Nodosilinea sp. E11: one gene and its partner. The protein of the gene in region 2 interacts with the protein of the main gene of each other region in a pairwise test. Links are inferred from orthologs where the notes say so. Each region holds a gene or a part of one and is shown on either strand. Other genes may lie near its edges.

What was found. The genes of interacting proteins can lie anywhere in the genome.
Region 1: the proteins of dps (region 2) and clpS interact in binary tests that used the Escherichia coli proteins (3 or more experiments, as listed by UniProt). The link is inferred for Nodosilinea sp. E11 from one-to-one orthologs.

What each region holds. Positions count from the first base shown.
Region 1 is NZ_CP136520.1:4,918,714-4,925,455, forward strand. Bases 2,327-5,224 are described here. They hold clpS (ATP-dependent Clp protease adapter ClpS), read right to left. Parts: upstream 3,986-5,224; coding sequence 3,668-3,985; downstream 2,327-3,667. Other genes in these bases: RRF56_RS24040 (tRNA (guanine-N1)-methyltransferase), read right to left, coding at 2,327-3,334; RRF56_RS24045 (DUF2103 domain-containing protein), read right to left, coding at 3,331-3,630; hemB (porphobilinogen synthase), read right to left, coding at 4,293-5,224. Outside these bases: RRF56_RS24030 (hypothetical protein), read left to right, coding at 1-700; RRF56_RS24035 (serpin family protein), read right to left, coding at 831-2,111; more of RRF56_RS24040, read right to left, coding at 2,165-2,326; more of hemB, read right to left, coding at 5,225-5,273; fba (class II fructose-bisphosphate aldolase), read left to right, coding at 6,194-6,742. UniProt on the Escherichia coli protein: Involved in the modulation of the specificity of the ClpAP-mediated ATP-dependent protein degradation.
Region 2 is NZ_CP136520.1:1,634,466-1,642,123, reverse strand. Bases 2,935-5,642 are described here. They hold dps (DNA starvation/stationary phase protection protein Dps), read right to left. Parts: upstream 4,700-5,642; coding sequence 4,169-4,699; downstream 2,935-4,168. Other genes in these bases: RRF56_RS09620 (PCP reductase family protein), read right to left, coding at 5,189-5,359; RRF56_RS09630 (heme oxygenase (biliverdin-producing)), read left to right, coding at 2,968-3,684. In the rest of the region: RRF56_RS09650 (tetratricopeptide repeat protein), read right to left, coding at 1-173; RRF56_RS09645 (pentapeptide repeat-containing protein), read right to left, coding at 434-940; RRF56_RS09640 (thioesterase family protein), read right to left, coding at 1,099-1,530; RRF56_RS09635 (universal stress protein), read left to right, coding at 1,753-2,607; RNA polymerase sigma factor SigC, read left to right, coding at 5,710-6,972; RRF56_RS09610 (hypothetical protein), read right to left, coding at 7,229-7,658.

The DNA.
Region 1 (6,742 bases), 3.3 Mb from region 2 along the record:
TGTGGTAGTAGCTGAGCAAATTACCCCCTTCCTGGGCGACTTGGGCAAAGGCTGGGACAAAGACCTCGAAGACTTTATGGTGCCAGTGCTGAGCCGCTTCAACGGGTTGCCCCAGGTCAGCCCTCAAGGGGGGATTGTGTACCAGTTTCCTGAGCTACAGGTGACCGCTAAAACGCAGCGCCAGCTTACCCCGCCTCGCTTTTTACAGGAGCTACCCCGCAAATTTAGCCAGGCCAGTTCTGGGCAAATCATGGGGGCCATTGGCCTGGGTGGAGCCAACCTGATTGGTGCTCTCGCCCTGGGCAGCATGCTGCGAGACCAGGCTGCCTTAGTGGCAGAGTTAGGCGGCATTGTCGCCCTAGCTAACTCGTTGTATTGGGTACTGTTGGGCTATGGAGCCGCCTTTTTGGCCGTGCCCCTAGTGCGCTACTTCTGGGTGCAGCAGCAAAATAGCCGCATCGCTACCCGCAACGCCGAACGCGAACAGCGGGCTGAGGAACTGAATCAACTCACCGCTGACCAGCGCGAAAAGCTAGCCTTTGCCCAGACCCTCACCACCCAAACGGTGCTAGGCACCGACAACCTGGCCTACACCACCGAAACTGACTTAACCGAGCAAGAAGTGGCGCAGAAAGACAAGATTGACGCCGAGTGGCAGCGGTTACTAGAGCAGCGCGGCGGCAAGGGAGGGGGCGGGTAGATGGGTGGATGGGGATTGTTGTCATACCGAATCCGACTTGTCAAACCCCGGTTCAAAACTGGTACCTCGTAGGGGCATTGCAGTGCAATGCCCCTACAAGTTGGGGGTATACAGATAGGATTTGGTTTCACTAGCGGGGATCGACGATCGCCCCAACGAACAGCAACGTGCCAGTGCTGCGATCGCGAATTGCGGCTACAAAGGGCCGGTCAACCACTAACTCAAACGGATCCTCCGGTGGCATCGGCATCGAGGTGGGCATGATGCCAATGGCGGTACTGGCGGCGGCTTCGGTTCCCGCTTCATTGACCTCAATAAAGGTTTTGTGGCGCACCTGGTTGATAAAGGCATCGAGGTCAGTCAGGCCCGAAAAGTCGGCTTTACCCGCCTCAAAGGCCACCCCCATGCCAAGCGCCCCAAGGGCGGGGATCAGGTTGGCTTCGTACTCAAACTGGAACCGAGGGATCTGGACCCGGCCAGGGCGCGATCGCAGTTGTCCCATCCAGTTCTCCCAGTTCTCTGCGGTGAGCAAGCTAGAAAACTCTGCCAGATCAAGGCCGGGGGCGGGCAAGATCACCTCAAAGCTGAGGGAGCCATTGCCGTAGGGCAGGCTCACCGCCTGAAACTGGTCGGTTTCTAGGTACTGATATTCGCCGGTCTGGGCCATCAGAGGATGCTCGATGGTTTCGCCGCTGGCCAGGGTAAAGGGGCGATCGCGAGTCTGGGCCGGCTCAAAGGCTTCACTCCACGCGCCCTTAAAGTAGACGGCATTGACCAGCACCAGCAGTTGATCGGCGGGCAACTGCTCAACAATGGTAGGAATGCGATCGCGGGTGTGGGTTTTGACCCAGTCATTGATGCGATCGACGGCGCTGGGCTGGCCAAAGTCTAGGGCGGCGACCTCGGCGGCGTAGGTGGTCTGCATGCGATCGATGTAGTCGGCCCGCACCGGCAGCGTCTCATTGACCCAAAGAGAATTGGCGATTTCCAGGGCCACCTCGGGGTCTAGCTGGGTCAAGTACTGGGTCAGTGCCTGATTGCCCGCGTTGATCGCGTCAAGGTCGAGGCCTTGGAGGCTAAGGGCATCGGCGATCGCCTGCTGGGTTTCGCCGCCCGCGCCGTTGTAGGCCATGGCCAGCGCCAGGGCAACGCTGGTGGGCGACACCAGCACATTCTCCTGGGGGGTTGCTTGGCGCAGCTGCTCAAACAGGGCAAAGCCAAACTCAATCTGGGCCTGGGTCAGTTCTCTCGTCACGGTGGGGGCCTGGGCTAAACGGTCAAAGGACTCGGCCTGATTCTCGTAGGGGCTGGAGGCCGAGGTTCGAGTCTGCGCCTGGATCTGGGCACAGCCCAAGGTCAGGGCCGCCAAACCGCCCGCAAGGGCCGCCCAGCCTATCCATGGATGGTTCATTGCAAGGGAATTGATTAACGCTGTTCTCACCTTGCCACGACAGCCCCGCAGGCTCAGTCTGGTTGCAAGAATGGAAACTGCTGGGCGATCGCCACACAGGCTGTCAAGGTCGCATCGGTCTTCACCCCCTGCCAATCCATCGACGGTATTGCCGCCCGGTAGCCCTGGGCCTGGAGTGCCGCAATCAGCCAGTCGCGATTGGGAATATCGATCTGGCCTCGGCGGCCAATCTCACCGAGGGGATAGTAGTAGGGCGGCAGGTCGTTTTCTTGGGCCATAGTCGTCAGCAGTTGGGCAGGCTTTGGCCAACCCCAGCTCTCAGCCAGCGTTTGCATCGCCGCCAGGGTGGCTCCGTCGTGCAGCGGCCCCAGCCACATTGGCCCACTCACTACCGGAGCCGCTGGAGGTTCGCCCGATGGGCAAAGACAGCTCACCCGGCCCAGGTGCCGCCAGCCGACTGGTTGAAAGTGGCCACAGTGGTGACAGTAGGCCACAAAGCCGTAGGTCGCCGCCGTCAGCGTCGGTTTGCTCACGAGCCGCACCATGACCCGGTGCACCTGGCCCGTAAACAACGAGAACACCGGCTCAATGCCCAGCCCCCGTGCTGCCGCCGTTTGGGCCGCGTGGCCAATCATCAGCCGCAGACCCTGCTCATGGACAGCGGGGTGCGATCGCGCCCAGGCCCCATAGACCTTTAAACTGCGCTCTGGGTCGTGGCCGCTGGTGGTGCGGCCATCGGTGCTGGTGAGGTAGAGCATCCCCCCCAGCTTGGTGGCCCATAGCCCGTTGCTGACGTAGGGGGCGGGGCTGCCAAAGTTGTCGATATCGACTATGTCGTAAAAGTCGCGCTGTTGATAGCAGGTAAAAAAAACCTGATTGGCATCCTGGTGGGTAAGGCCGTAGGTCTGGGCGGGCAAGCGCGCCAGATTTTGGCTCAGCACCGGGGCCAGGTCAGGGTTCCCTTCGTTGGCCCAGACCCAGTCGGCTTGGGCCTCTAACACGTAGCGCAGGGGGCGCACACCACAACCCGTCATGGCATCGAGCACCCGCAGATGACCGTGGCGCTGGCGGTAGACCGCTGCCGCCAGCACAGCCAGGTCGCGCGCGATCGCACTTTTGGGTCGGTAAAAGGCTGACCCCAGAGCAAAGGTTGCCTGTCCTTCGCGGTGCAACGCCAACTCGGGCTGATCTACCTGAGCGGGAGAGGGCGACCCTGGGGTCACCGGGCGGCCTCGATCGCTAGGGCGATCGCATTTTCTAGCACCGGCTTGTCTAGCTCGGTGAGCACAAATACCTCTTGCACGGTTTTGCCTTTGCGGGCAATCAGCTTAAACCCGCCGCGAATGGGTACCGATACCTTCACCCGCAACTCGGGAGAGTGGGCTCTAACGTTTGCAATTACCCCAGGAGTCACGGTGCCAATACCGGGTTGTTCTAAAAGACGTTCAAGGATGGGAATCAGCCCGGGCAAGTGGGTGGAGTGGTTCCAGACAAGGCGACCGTCCGAGGCTTGTGTCATGGGGTTGTTTAAGAAATTTTTAAGAAATATAGATTAATTATGCTTTCTCAAGGGGGGCCATCGTCAAGCCAGCCCGCGTGAGCTGGGTGTGATATAGCTCTGCCTGCTCCAGAGGCCCGGTCCAGACCACCGCCTGACCATCGTGGTGCACCTGGTTAGTTAACTCCCAGGCGCGATCGCCGCTCAGCCCTGGAATGTATTTCATCAGACATTCCGCCACGTGCTGAAAGGTATTGAAATCGTCGTTGAGGACGATAATCTTGTAGTTGGGATACGGCTCGCGGGTGGTTTGGCGGGTTTTTTCAGGCGCTATGGTGGGTGCTGAGGAAGCCGCTTGAGGCAAAACCGAAGTCATGGGAGCTGATTTCCTGGCTGATTTCTTGAAATGCTGCTCTGTAAATATTTTTGTAACAGAGCCGCTTGAAACGGGGCTGATCGATTCTGAGTCTCAGTGTATCGAATTCTGCCCCTAGAGACATAGCAGAGCTGGGGCAGAACGGGGCAGGTTGTGGGTTTAAGTACTAGGTTTCAGGTATCAGACAGGGGTGGCCACCTTAGACCCTAATAGACCGCCGCCAAGCTAAAGATGCCCCGTGCCATGACTAGGGAGATGGGCACGGGCTTTGCCCTTGGCCCATCCTACGAGCTACGAGCCAGAGACGCTAACCAATCCAGCGGGCTACGTCTTTGGCGTGGTAGGTCAAAATCATATCGGCCCCGGAGCGCTTAAAGCTAGTCATGGTTTCCATCACCAGTTTTTGCTCATCGACCCAGCCGTTGAGGGCGGCGGCTTTGACCATCGAGTACTCGCCCGACACGTTGTAGGCCGCCACGGGCAGGTTAGTGGCCTGCTTCACCCGCCAGATAATATCCATGTAGGCCAGGGCGGGCTTCACCATCAGCATGTCGGCCCCTTCGGCAATGTCTAGCTCGATCTCCTTGAGCGCTTCGGTGCCGTTAGCTGGGTCCATCTGGTAGGTGCGGCGATCGCCAAACTGAGGCGCGCTTTCCGCCGCATCCCGAAACGGCCCGTAGTAGGCCGAGGCATACTTAGCCGCGTAGGAGAGAATCGGGGTGTCTTCAAAGCCGTGCTCATCTAGCCCAGCGCGAATCGCCTGCACAAACCCATCCATCATGCCCGAAGGGGCAATAATGTCAGCTCCGGCCTTGACCTGGGCGACAGCGGTTTTCTTCAGCAGTTCTAGGGTGGGATCGTTGAGCACCCGCCCAGTTAAATCGCCAGTTTCTAAGTAGCCGCAGTGGCCGTGGGAGGTGTACTCGCACAGACAGGTATCCACAATCACCAGCAGGTCGGGCACCGCCTCTTTGACCGCTGTGGTGGCCTGCTGCACAATGCCGCAGTCGTGCCAGGCCCCGGTAGCATCGGTATCTTTGTCCGCTGGAATGCCAAACAGAATGATCGCTGGAATGCCCAGGTCGTAGACTTCCTTAGCTTCCTCAACAATTTTATCCACCGAAAGTTGATACACCCCCGGCATCGACGAAACCTCCTTCGCCACCTGGCTACCGGGCACGGCAAACAGGGGATAGATCAAATCGGCCTGGGTCACCAGGGTCTCTTGCACCATGCGGCGAAGTTGCGGGTGCTGGCGCAGACGGCGAGGGCGATGGGTGGGGAACATAGCGTGGGGTGGGAGAGTGTCTAAGCATGAAGCTTCATTAAACTAAAGCTTCATTTTGGAACGAAAACAAGCGCTTAGTTACGTTCCGTAACCAAGTCGATGGCTCCAAATGCCTCAGGGCTTAGAGGTCTGGGGTGGCAGTAGTACTCTGCGGCACAAGGCACCTGCTGGAAAACTTTCTCCTCGTTGTGGGCAGTGCCCAGCTACAGTCGCCGAGCAAAGCGGGGATCTGCTTTTCTGGAAGTCTCCTAAGTCGGTCAACCATTCCTAAAACCTGACACCCAGCACCTGACACCCCAGCCAGGGTTGCCCGAGTTCCGACAGTCAGTCAGTACTAGGTCTGTAAAGCCTGACTTTTCCTAGCATTCAGAACAATCTAAAAAAGTTTTTTCGCCTGGGGTTGCAAAATGGCCAGGGTGGTGTGCTATGTTTATAAGCCGTGTCTGGTTCATAACCAAACACCACTTCCCCTCACGGGGGTCGCTAGCTCAGCGGTAGAGCACTCGGCTTTTAACCGATTGGTCCTGGGTTCGAATCCCAGGCGACCCATTTTTATTTTCCTCGCCCACCCTGCCTCGGCTTTGCTCTAGATCGAATTCTGGTAGCACAACCCACGAACTATGTCCCGCAGTGATCTATGATGGGGCAGAGTGCTGGGGTGTACACATCCCGGTCGAGTGGGGAGTTCTTTTAAGCTTAGTTTTAGCTTGTCCAAACATTTCGTTATATATCCATCGATCTATTCTAAGATTGATGAGTAAGGCTACCTACTCAGAGTGTTTCGGCTAATGCTCCATTCAGGATGTTGGCTAGACCAGTACATCTGGCTATGTCTGCCGACCTGGACTCGGATAATTGTTAGATGGAATGCTCTAAACGTCTCGAAGGCCTAACGGCGAGAACACACTAGGAGGATTTTTATGGCGCTTGTCTCACTGAGGCTACTGCTGGATCACGCAGCTGAAAACGGTTACGGTATTCCGGCTTATAACGTAAACAACCTGGAGCAAATCCTGGCCATCATGAAGGCGGCGGATGAAACCGACAGCCCCGTGATTTTACAGGCCTCTCGCGGTGCTCGCTCCTACGCTGGCGAAAACTTCCTGCGTCACCTGGTGCTGGCCGCCGTTGAAACCTATCCTCACATTCCCGTGGTCATGCACCAAGACCACGGCAACTCTCCCGCCACCTGCTACTCGGCGCTGCGCAACGGTTTCACCAGCGTAATGATGGACGGCTCTTTGGAAGCCGACGCCAAAACCCCCGCTAGCTTTGAATACAACGCCGCTGTTACCGGCGAAGTAGTGAAAGTTGCTCACTCCATTGGGTGCAGCGTTGAGGGCGAGCTGGGCTGCCTCGGTTCTCTCGAAACCGGCGCTGGCGAAGCAGAAGACGGCCACGGCTTTGAGGGCACCCTCAGCCACGACCAACTGCTCACCGACCCCGACGAAGCGGTGCAGTTTGTGGAA
Region 2 (7,658 bases):
AACTGCCCTGTTTGGGAAGCGGTAAACGCTTTTTGGCGTAGGTCAGAAATCTCTTGCACCGCCTGGGGCGAGAGGTCCGCCGGGTCGGATTGTGCCCAGGTGGGCAGGCTCCAACCCGTGAGACACAGTAGGCAGAGCAGAGCAATTACTAGAGGCCGAAAAAGCAGATTCATCACGATATTCGAGGAAAGCATGGGGCGGGGGAACTGTGGAAGAAATCAGCCAACTTTTCAATGTGCTCAACGGTGACATTGCGTTGGCCATTGAGAATAGCCGAGACAATTGACTCGGTCGTTCTGATTGGTCGAGGTGGAACTGTTGCAGGAGCTAAAGTAGCTTTCTGGCTTAGTGGCAAGCATGGCGAAGTCCTCGGCTGCTTGCGATCGCTAATTATCTATTCTCATCCACTCTCCTACCCATTCACCCTTCTGCCCTACCGGCAGCCTAAACTATCCCGCGTTGCCACCCCGGTGGTCTCATTGACGCCGTCGGCGTACTTGCACATCTGCGCTGTTTGAAAGCGATCGATAATGGCCCCCGAAAAATCTGCTCCAGTAATGTTGGCTTCACCGAAGCTGCTGCTAGTAAGCAGGGCATCGCTAAAGATGGCGTTGGAGAGGTCGGCTCCGTCGAAAATAACGCGATCGGCAAAAGTACCCGCCAGGTTAGCCCCCGCCAGGTTAGCCCGCAAAAACGACGCCTTAGTCAGAATGGTTTTGCTCAGATCAGCCTTGGCGAAGTTAGCCTCCCGCATCTCTGCCGCCGCGAAGGAGGTGCCTGAGAGCTGCTTACCCGAAAAGTCGCGGAAGCTCAGATCGGTGAGGGTGTAGTCTACGGTGTTGTCTTGGGCGTAGGCCGCAGGGGCAATACTGAGCCCGCCCACCAGTATCACTAGCAGAGACAACGCAACGGCAAAGAATCTAGGGAGAGAGAGCAACATGGCTGGTTGAGACACTGTTTGGATGGGCAAAGGGGGATGGGCAAAAGCGATCGCCTGTGCCCATCCTAATCATGCTGAGTAGCCATGATGGGCACGCTTCGCTTTGCTCATCCTACAAAGTTTTGGGGGTCAGCCTCCAGAGAAGTTTCCTGGCTAGGTCATCTCATCAGCGGCATCTGGTCGAGGACAGCCTGTAACGGGGCGGGCAGGCGACGCAGCACTCGGCGGGTGCTGAAATCAACCATCGCCAGGGTGACGGTGCCCTCAATGCAGGTCTCACCCGTGGCGGCGTTTTGAATGTCGTAATGCCACACCACGCGCACGCCCTTAGTTGGAGTCAGGCGAGCCTTGACTAAGGCCGTATCGCCCAGGGTGAGCGATCGCCGATACTTTAGCACCAGATCGACCACGGGCAGGTCTACCCCCGCCTTGACCCAATCGGCAAAAGATAATCCACAGGCATTCAAGTAGGTCACTCGGGCTTCCTCCATCCAGGCGATGTAGGTGCCGTGCCAGACAATGCCCGCGTAGTCGGTGTGGTGGGGCTGCACTGTGACTGGGTAGTCAAACCAACGAAACTGTTCTACCAAGGTTTTCTCAATCTATAACAATTGAATTGGCAACCCATCTATGGCGGCCATAGTATTGGGCGGGGTTGGTCGATGGGCGACTCTACTACAAATTATTAATCCGGCCAAAATAGGCTCAAACCCAGTGCCTATGATGGTTGAGATCACGTTACTTTTCAGTTTTATATCCCGCTAATCCATTAGAGTCACTCTCACCATAGAGCGCAACAATACGAGGAAACCATGATCGAAAAAATTCTTTTAGCCGATTCTGGCACCGGCAACACCGAAGCCATGATGAAGGCGCTAATGGATATTCCCCTGGTGCAGCGAGCCTCGATCACGGTGCTGCATGTGGTGCCCTCTCAAGTGTCTGCCGAAACCATGGCAGAGCGTTGGGAAGCGGGGGGCCGCACCCTGGCCACTGCTATTACCCAGCTCAACCTTGACCCCAGCCGGGTCAATGCCGTACTGCGGGAGGGTGACCCTAAAGACGTTGTGATTCAGGTGGCCGAAGAAGTCGACGCCGATCTAATTGTCATGGGGTCGCGGGGCTTGCAGGGGCTCAAGGCTATTCTCGAAAACTCTGTCAGCCAATACGTGTTTCAACTGTCGTCGCGGCCCATGCTGCTGGTCAAAGACGACCTCTACAGCATTCGCCCCATCAAGCGGGTGATGGTGGCGATGGACAAGTCTGACTCGGCCAAGGAAGGGTTGAATATTGCCATTTCTCTGCTGCGCGATATCAAAGGCGGCGAGCTAACGCTGGTGCACACGGTTTCTAGCCTCAAGAGCAAGCCCTTTGACGTGGCCAGTGCCGACCCCAACCAAGACCCGATTTTGATGGCTGCCGCCGCCGAGGCGAAGAAGTACGGCATTGACTACAAACTGGCTGCCCCCGAGGGCAAGCCCGGTCGCCGCATCTGTGAACTGGCAGAAGACCGCAATATGGACCTGATCATTCTAGGTTCACCCGATCGCCGCCCCAGCATCGCCAAGGGCCTACCCGACCTAGATAAGGTACTCGGTGAGTCGTTGACCGACTTCGTGCGGGTATATGCCACCTGCCCGGTGCTGCTGACTCGGATGGCGGCCTAAGGGCTAGTTACCTTTCGGCAGTTGTCGGTGGGGTCGGCCTGCACAGCTACCCCTAAACTGGGGGCTGCAAATCTCCGACCCAACCGGCGCGGTATTCCGTAACGTTTTGTAGCCCCAGAGACCGGTTAAGACAAGGGTCTACGGCTTATCCTGAAAACAGTATGGCCTTGAGTAAATGCTTGTAAAAATTCGTAATGAAAACGGTCATCAAATCGGTCTAAGTTAAACAAATGTAGCTCGTGTAATGGCATGTTAAGCCCTTACTTGTAGGGGGCTAATATTGCCTGAGCAGGCATTGTCTAAACCAAGCCTTCGTTTAAACCTCACCTTTTACATCAACCCTAGAGCGAGACAGTCAGCATGAGCAGTAACCTATCCACCGAGCTGCGTGAAGGCACCAAAAAAGCCCATACCATGGCCGAAAACATGGGCTTTGTGCGCTGCTTTTTGCGCGGCGTGGTCGAGAAGAACTCTTACCGCAAGCTAGTGGCCAACTTCTACTACGCCTATGCAGCCATGGAAGAAGAGCTAGAGCGCCACAAAGAGCATCCGGTGGTCTCTAAGGTTTACTTCCCAGAGCTGCACCGCAAGGCATCGCTAGAGGCTGATCTAGCCTACTACTACGGTCCTAACTGGGCTAGCGAAATCTCTATGACTCCCGGTGGGCAGCGCTACGTCGATCGCATTCGCGAGGTGGCCAATACCCAGCCTGAGCTGTTGGTCAGCCATTCCTACACTCGCTATATTGGCGACCTGTCCGGTGGTCAAATTCTCAAGGGCATTGCCCAGCGGGCGATGAATCTCTCTGAGGGCGAGGGCACTGCCTTCTACGAGTTCCCCGAAATCTCTGACGAGAAGGCCTTTAAGGTTAAGTACCGCGAGTCGATGGATGCCGCTCCGGTGGATGAGGCTATGGTGGCCAGCATTGTAGAAGAGGCTAACGACGCCTTTGGCTTGAACATGGAGATGTTTAAGGAGCTAGAAGGCAACCTGGTGAAGGCGATCGGCCAGATGCTGTTCAATACCCTCACCAGCCGCCGTCGCCGGGGCAGCACCGAGCTAGCTACTGCCGAGTAGCATCTGGCTTGGTCACACAGGTAGACCGATTGGATCTACCGTAGGGTGGGCACTGCCCACCAGCCTTAATTCAGTGCTATTCCAGATAGACCATGCTTTAGTCGAGGGAAGCGATATAGTATCGCTTCCCTCGATTTTTAGGTATTAGCCTGGGGCTGTACCTGACTGCTGCCGACGGCCAGCTAAGAAATGGTTTGGTGCAGGTGGGCTTGACGTGAGCTGCGATCGCAGCGCCCTCTGCCGCCGAGAGCCAGGTGGTGCTGTGATGCCTTGGTCGCCGGAAGTGGACAGCCGGAACGGCTATCTCACAGGAGTGTCCTCATCTCAAAGCCTCCTTGGCTACCCCCGATGCCTAACCGGTCAACCGGTTGGGTATCGGGGGTATGGAATTCGGATCGGTATTAGACATCCTCAGAACCTGAGTGGACACCCGCTTAGGGGATAGGCTGCTGGCCCGTCTTGCTCCGATCGCGAAGAATCTAGGCTAGTCAAGCTCAGACTTCTTTACCAAGTGGGCCTCAAGGAACCACAGACGCATGTCGATGGTGCGAGAGATCTCGGTGTAGAGATCGGCGGTGTCAGCATCGCCCAGGTCATCGGTAGTGGCGATCGCTTCGCGCACATGCTTGCCGTAGGCGGCAAACCGCTCCGCCAGAGCTGTTACATGCTCGGCCCCGTCAATGGCGTCGAAGGGATACTCGGGCAAGATCGACTCGCTGGCGGCGATGCGGGCGGTGCCCATGGCGGTGCCCCCCAGGGCGGTGACGCGCTCAGCCACCATATCGACATAGCCTTCTAGCTCGCCTGCTAGTTCGTCAAACAGCTCGTGGAGCTGAAAGAAATCCATGCCCTTGACATTCCAGTGGGCCTGCTTGGTCTGGGTTTTGAGGTCGAGGGTAGCGGCTAGGGTCTGGTTTAAGACCTCACAGACCTGCGATCGCACATTGGCCGCCATATCAATGCGGGTTGGGTAAAACCGACGTTTGGCTTGAGTTTTTACAGGAGTTGCAACCATAGGGCCTCTCTTTTTACCTGACAATCGAATTGTGTAACCAACAAACCTACTGACGCGCCCGAGGGCTTGATGCTGAAATCGTACCATCCTCGCCTTGGGCACCTCTAAATCATACTCGTTATGAGTACGACTTGCAACCCGACACCTTAAAGTTGTTTCAGAATCAAGCGATCCTGAGTCGGATGGCACTGAAATAAGCTCTCGCAGATTGCCGAAAGCCTTGGCCCGCCGTAGGGCACTGCCCACCAGCCTTAATTCAGTGCCCTTCGACCCTGAGTCAATTACAGAGGCAAAGGCCACATTGTTAGGGCGGAGGGTGCCCAGTAAGCTTGGGCGAGATCGCCGATTAGATACGGGCCCTGGGTCACGTAACCAGCGTGTGAACTCGTTTATAACCTTAGCGCTACCTCCCATAGAGAACCTATCTCTACCGGTAGAGGCGATGTTCGCCAGGCAGAGACGAGGTTAAGCGATAACCTGCGGGCCTATTTACTGGCCTAGCTCTAGGCGCACCTGCTCGACCAGTTCCGCAGTCACCTCTTCGACCCCTAGGTCTCGGGCTACATCTTCAATGCGCTTTCGGGCCTGGGCACGAACAAAAAATGGAATGTTTTTGAGTTTGGCCTGGGCCTCTGCTGCCCAGGAAAGACCATCAACCATGAGCGAAGCCTGCTCTCAATCGCAACGAATGCTCACATCCTATAGGCCAGTTCGGGTTCAATGTGAGGATTTTGCCAAGGTGTAACGTTCCGTCAGGAATTATCCCTGCTGGCGTCGTAGATTACGGGGACGATACGTCTTTGCTGGCCTCAGCCTGCGGCATGGTTAGGTCCTCAATTCACCCCGGTGAGTTTTGGCCCTCGGGGAGAGTACCTACCCCCCCGATCTCCATCCTGCTTTCCCCTGGAACTCCAGCCGCTGTTCCAAAGTCCTGACAGTTTGGGAATACTGAGCTCAGGTTGGCAAATGGCCTATCGGTACATGTTTGGTACAAGTTACTAGAGAGCGTCATGGTAGCAACACCCCACTACAGCAGAGATAAAGCCTCCCCCCTGGCTGATCAGGAGTTTGGCCTGCCTAGCTTAGGCGATGATGAGGACGGCAGCTCCCTCAAGCTCCATGATTTCGCTGCCGCCGATGCTAATGACAGCGACTTTGAGGCCGACACAGCGGCCGTGCTGAAGGGGCGTCGCACCACTGATCTAGTGCGCCTCTACCTGCAAGAAATTGGCCGAGTACGCCTGCTAGAGCGCCACGAAGAGGTCGCTGAGGCCCAGTGCGTGCAGGGCTATATGCAGCTGCTCGAAGACTTAAACACCGCTGCCGAGGCCAAGGGTGGCATTTTAGCCGTTTACAGCAAGCTGCTGCAAACCCGCGATCGCCTTTCGTCGCAGTTGGGCTATCGCCCGTCTCTAGAGCGCTGGGCCGCCGCTGCTGAGGTGCCCATCACCGAACTCAAGCCCTCCCTGGCCGAAGGCAAGCGCGCCTGGGCTGCACTCAGCAACCTCACTGTGCCTGAGCTAGAAAAGGCCATCTCTGAGGGCATTCGCGCCAAAGAGCACATGATTAAGGCCAACCTGCGCCTGGTGGTGTCGGTGGCGAAGAAATATCAAAACCGGGGTCTGGAGCTGCTCGACCTCATTCAAGAAGGCACCCTGGGCCTAGAGCGGGCGGTCGAAAAGTTTGACCCCACCAAGGGCTATCGCTTTAGCACCTATGCCTACTGGTGGATTCGTCAGGGCATTACGCGGGCGATCGCGACCCAGAGCCGCACCATTCGCCTGCCAGTCCACATCACCGAAAAGCTCAACAAAATCAAAAAGGCCCAGCGCAAGCTCTCTCAAGAGAAAGGCCGTACCCCTTCGGTCGAAGACATCGCCCGCGAGCTAGACATGACCGCCGCCCAGGTGCGCGAAGTGCTGCTGCGGGTGCCCCGCGCCGTCTCGCTCGAAACTAAGGTGGGCAAAGACCGCGACACCGAGCTGGGCGACCTGCTCGAAACCGACTGCATGTCGCCCGAAGACATGCTGATTCGCGAGTCGCTGCGCCGCGATCTGCAACAGTTGATGGCCGACCTCACTACCCGTGAGCAAGATGTGATCAACATGCGCTTTGGCCTGGGCGACGGCACCCCCTACTCCCTGGCTGAGATTGGCCGCGCTCTGGAGCTTTCCCGCGAGCGAGTGCGTCAGATCGAGTCGAAGGCGTTGCAAAAGCTGCGTCAGCCCAAGCGCCGCAATCGCGTCCGCGACTACCTCGAAGCGCTGAACTAGAGATCCTGCATAGCTACCTCAAGCCCCCTTGTTTTTAAGAAAAGCAGGGGGCTTTTTTTGGGTGTTACCGTGGCCAGCCGTGGGAGCTATAAGCGAGATCTGTTGGGGTGTGGGCGTTGACGCGAATTTTGATGGTGGTATCGTCGCGACGGCTGGCGAGCAGGGGTTCGTAGTCGTCGCAGGTTTGGTTGGGCGGGGGGGATGGTGCGATCGTAGTGCAAGATTAAAGCGCTTGGGGCTTTTGGTGAGTCAGCGCTCATAGCCCACCAGCTAATAATAAAGATTTAAGTTGTTGACGAAGCATATAACCAGTCCATTCTCGTAGGTTTATGACAGGAACAGAGATCATCTCGGACATACCAGAGTCTGACGAGGGATCCAATTTAGGTATGGTTGTCCCAACATATGCATGATCACTCAGTAAAGCCCCTGCATGAAGATACTTTGATCTCTTGCTATAAAGGGACTTGAAGACTTTAGATAAATGCCCCCCCTCATCATATTTATTGACGTATTCTGCAACACGTGCTGAAATTCTATATTGTTCTTGACCACAACTTGTACACTTCTCGGAAGGATTAGCGTCAATCATTGAAACAACTTCAATTGCAGACATATAAAGTACTGTAGCAATCTCATTAGCTCGTCCAGCAAATATAGGTGCTTCTTTGAAGCGGGGATCTTCT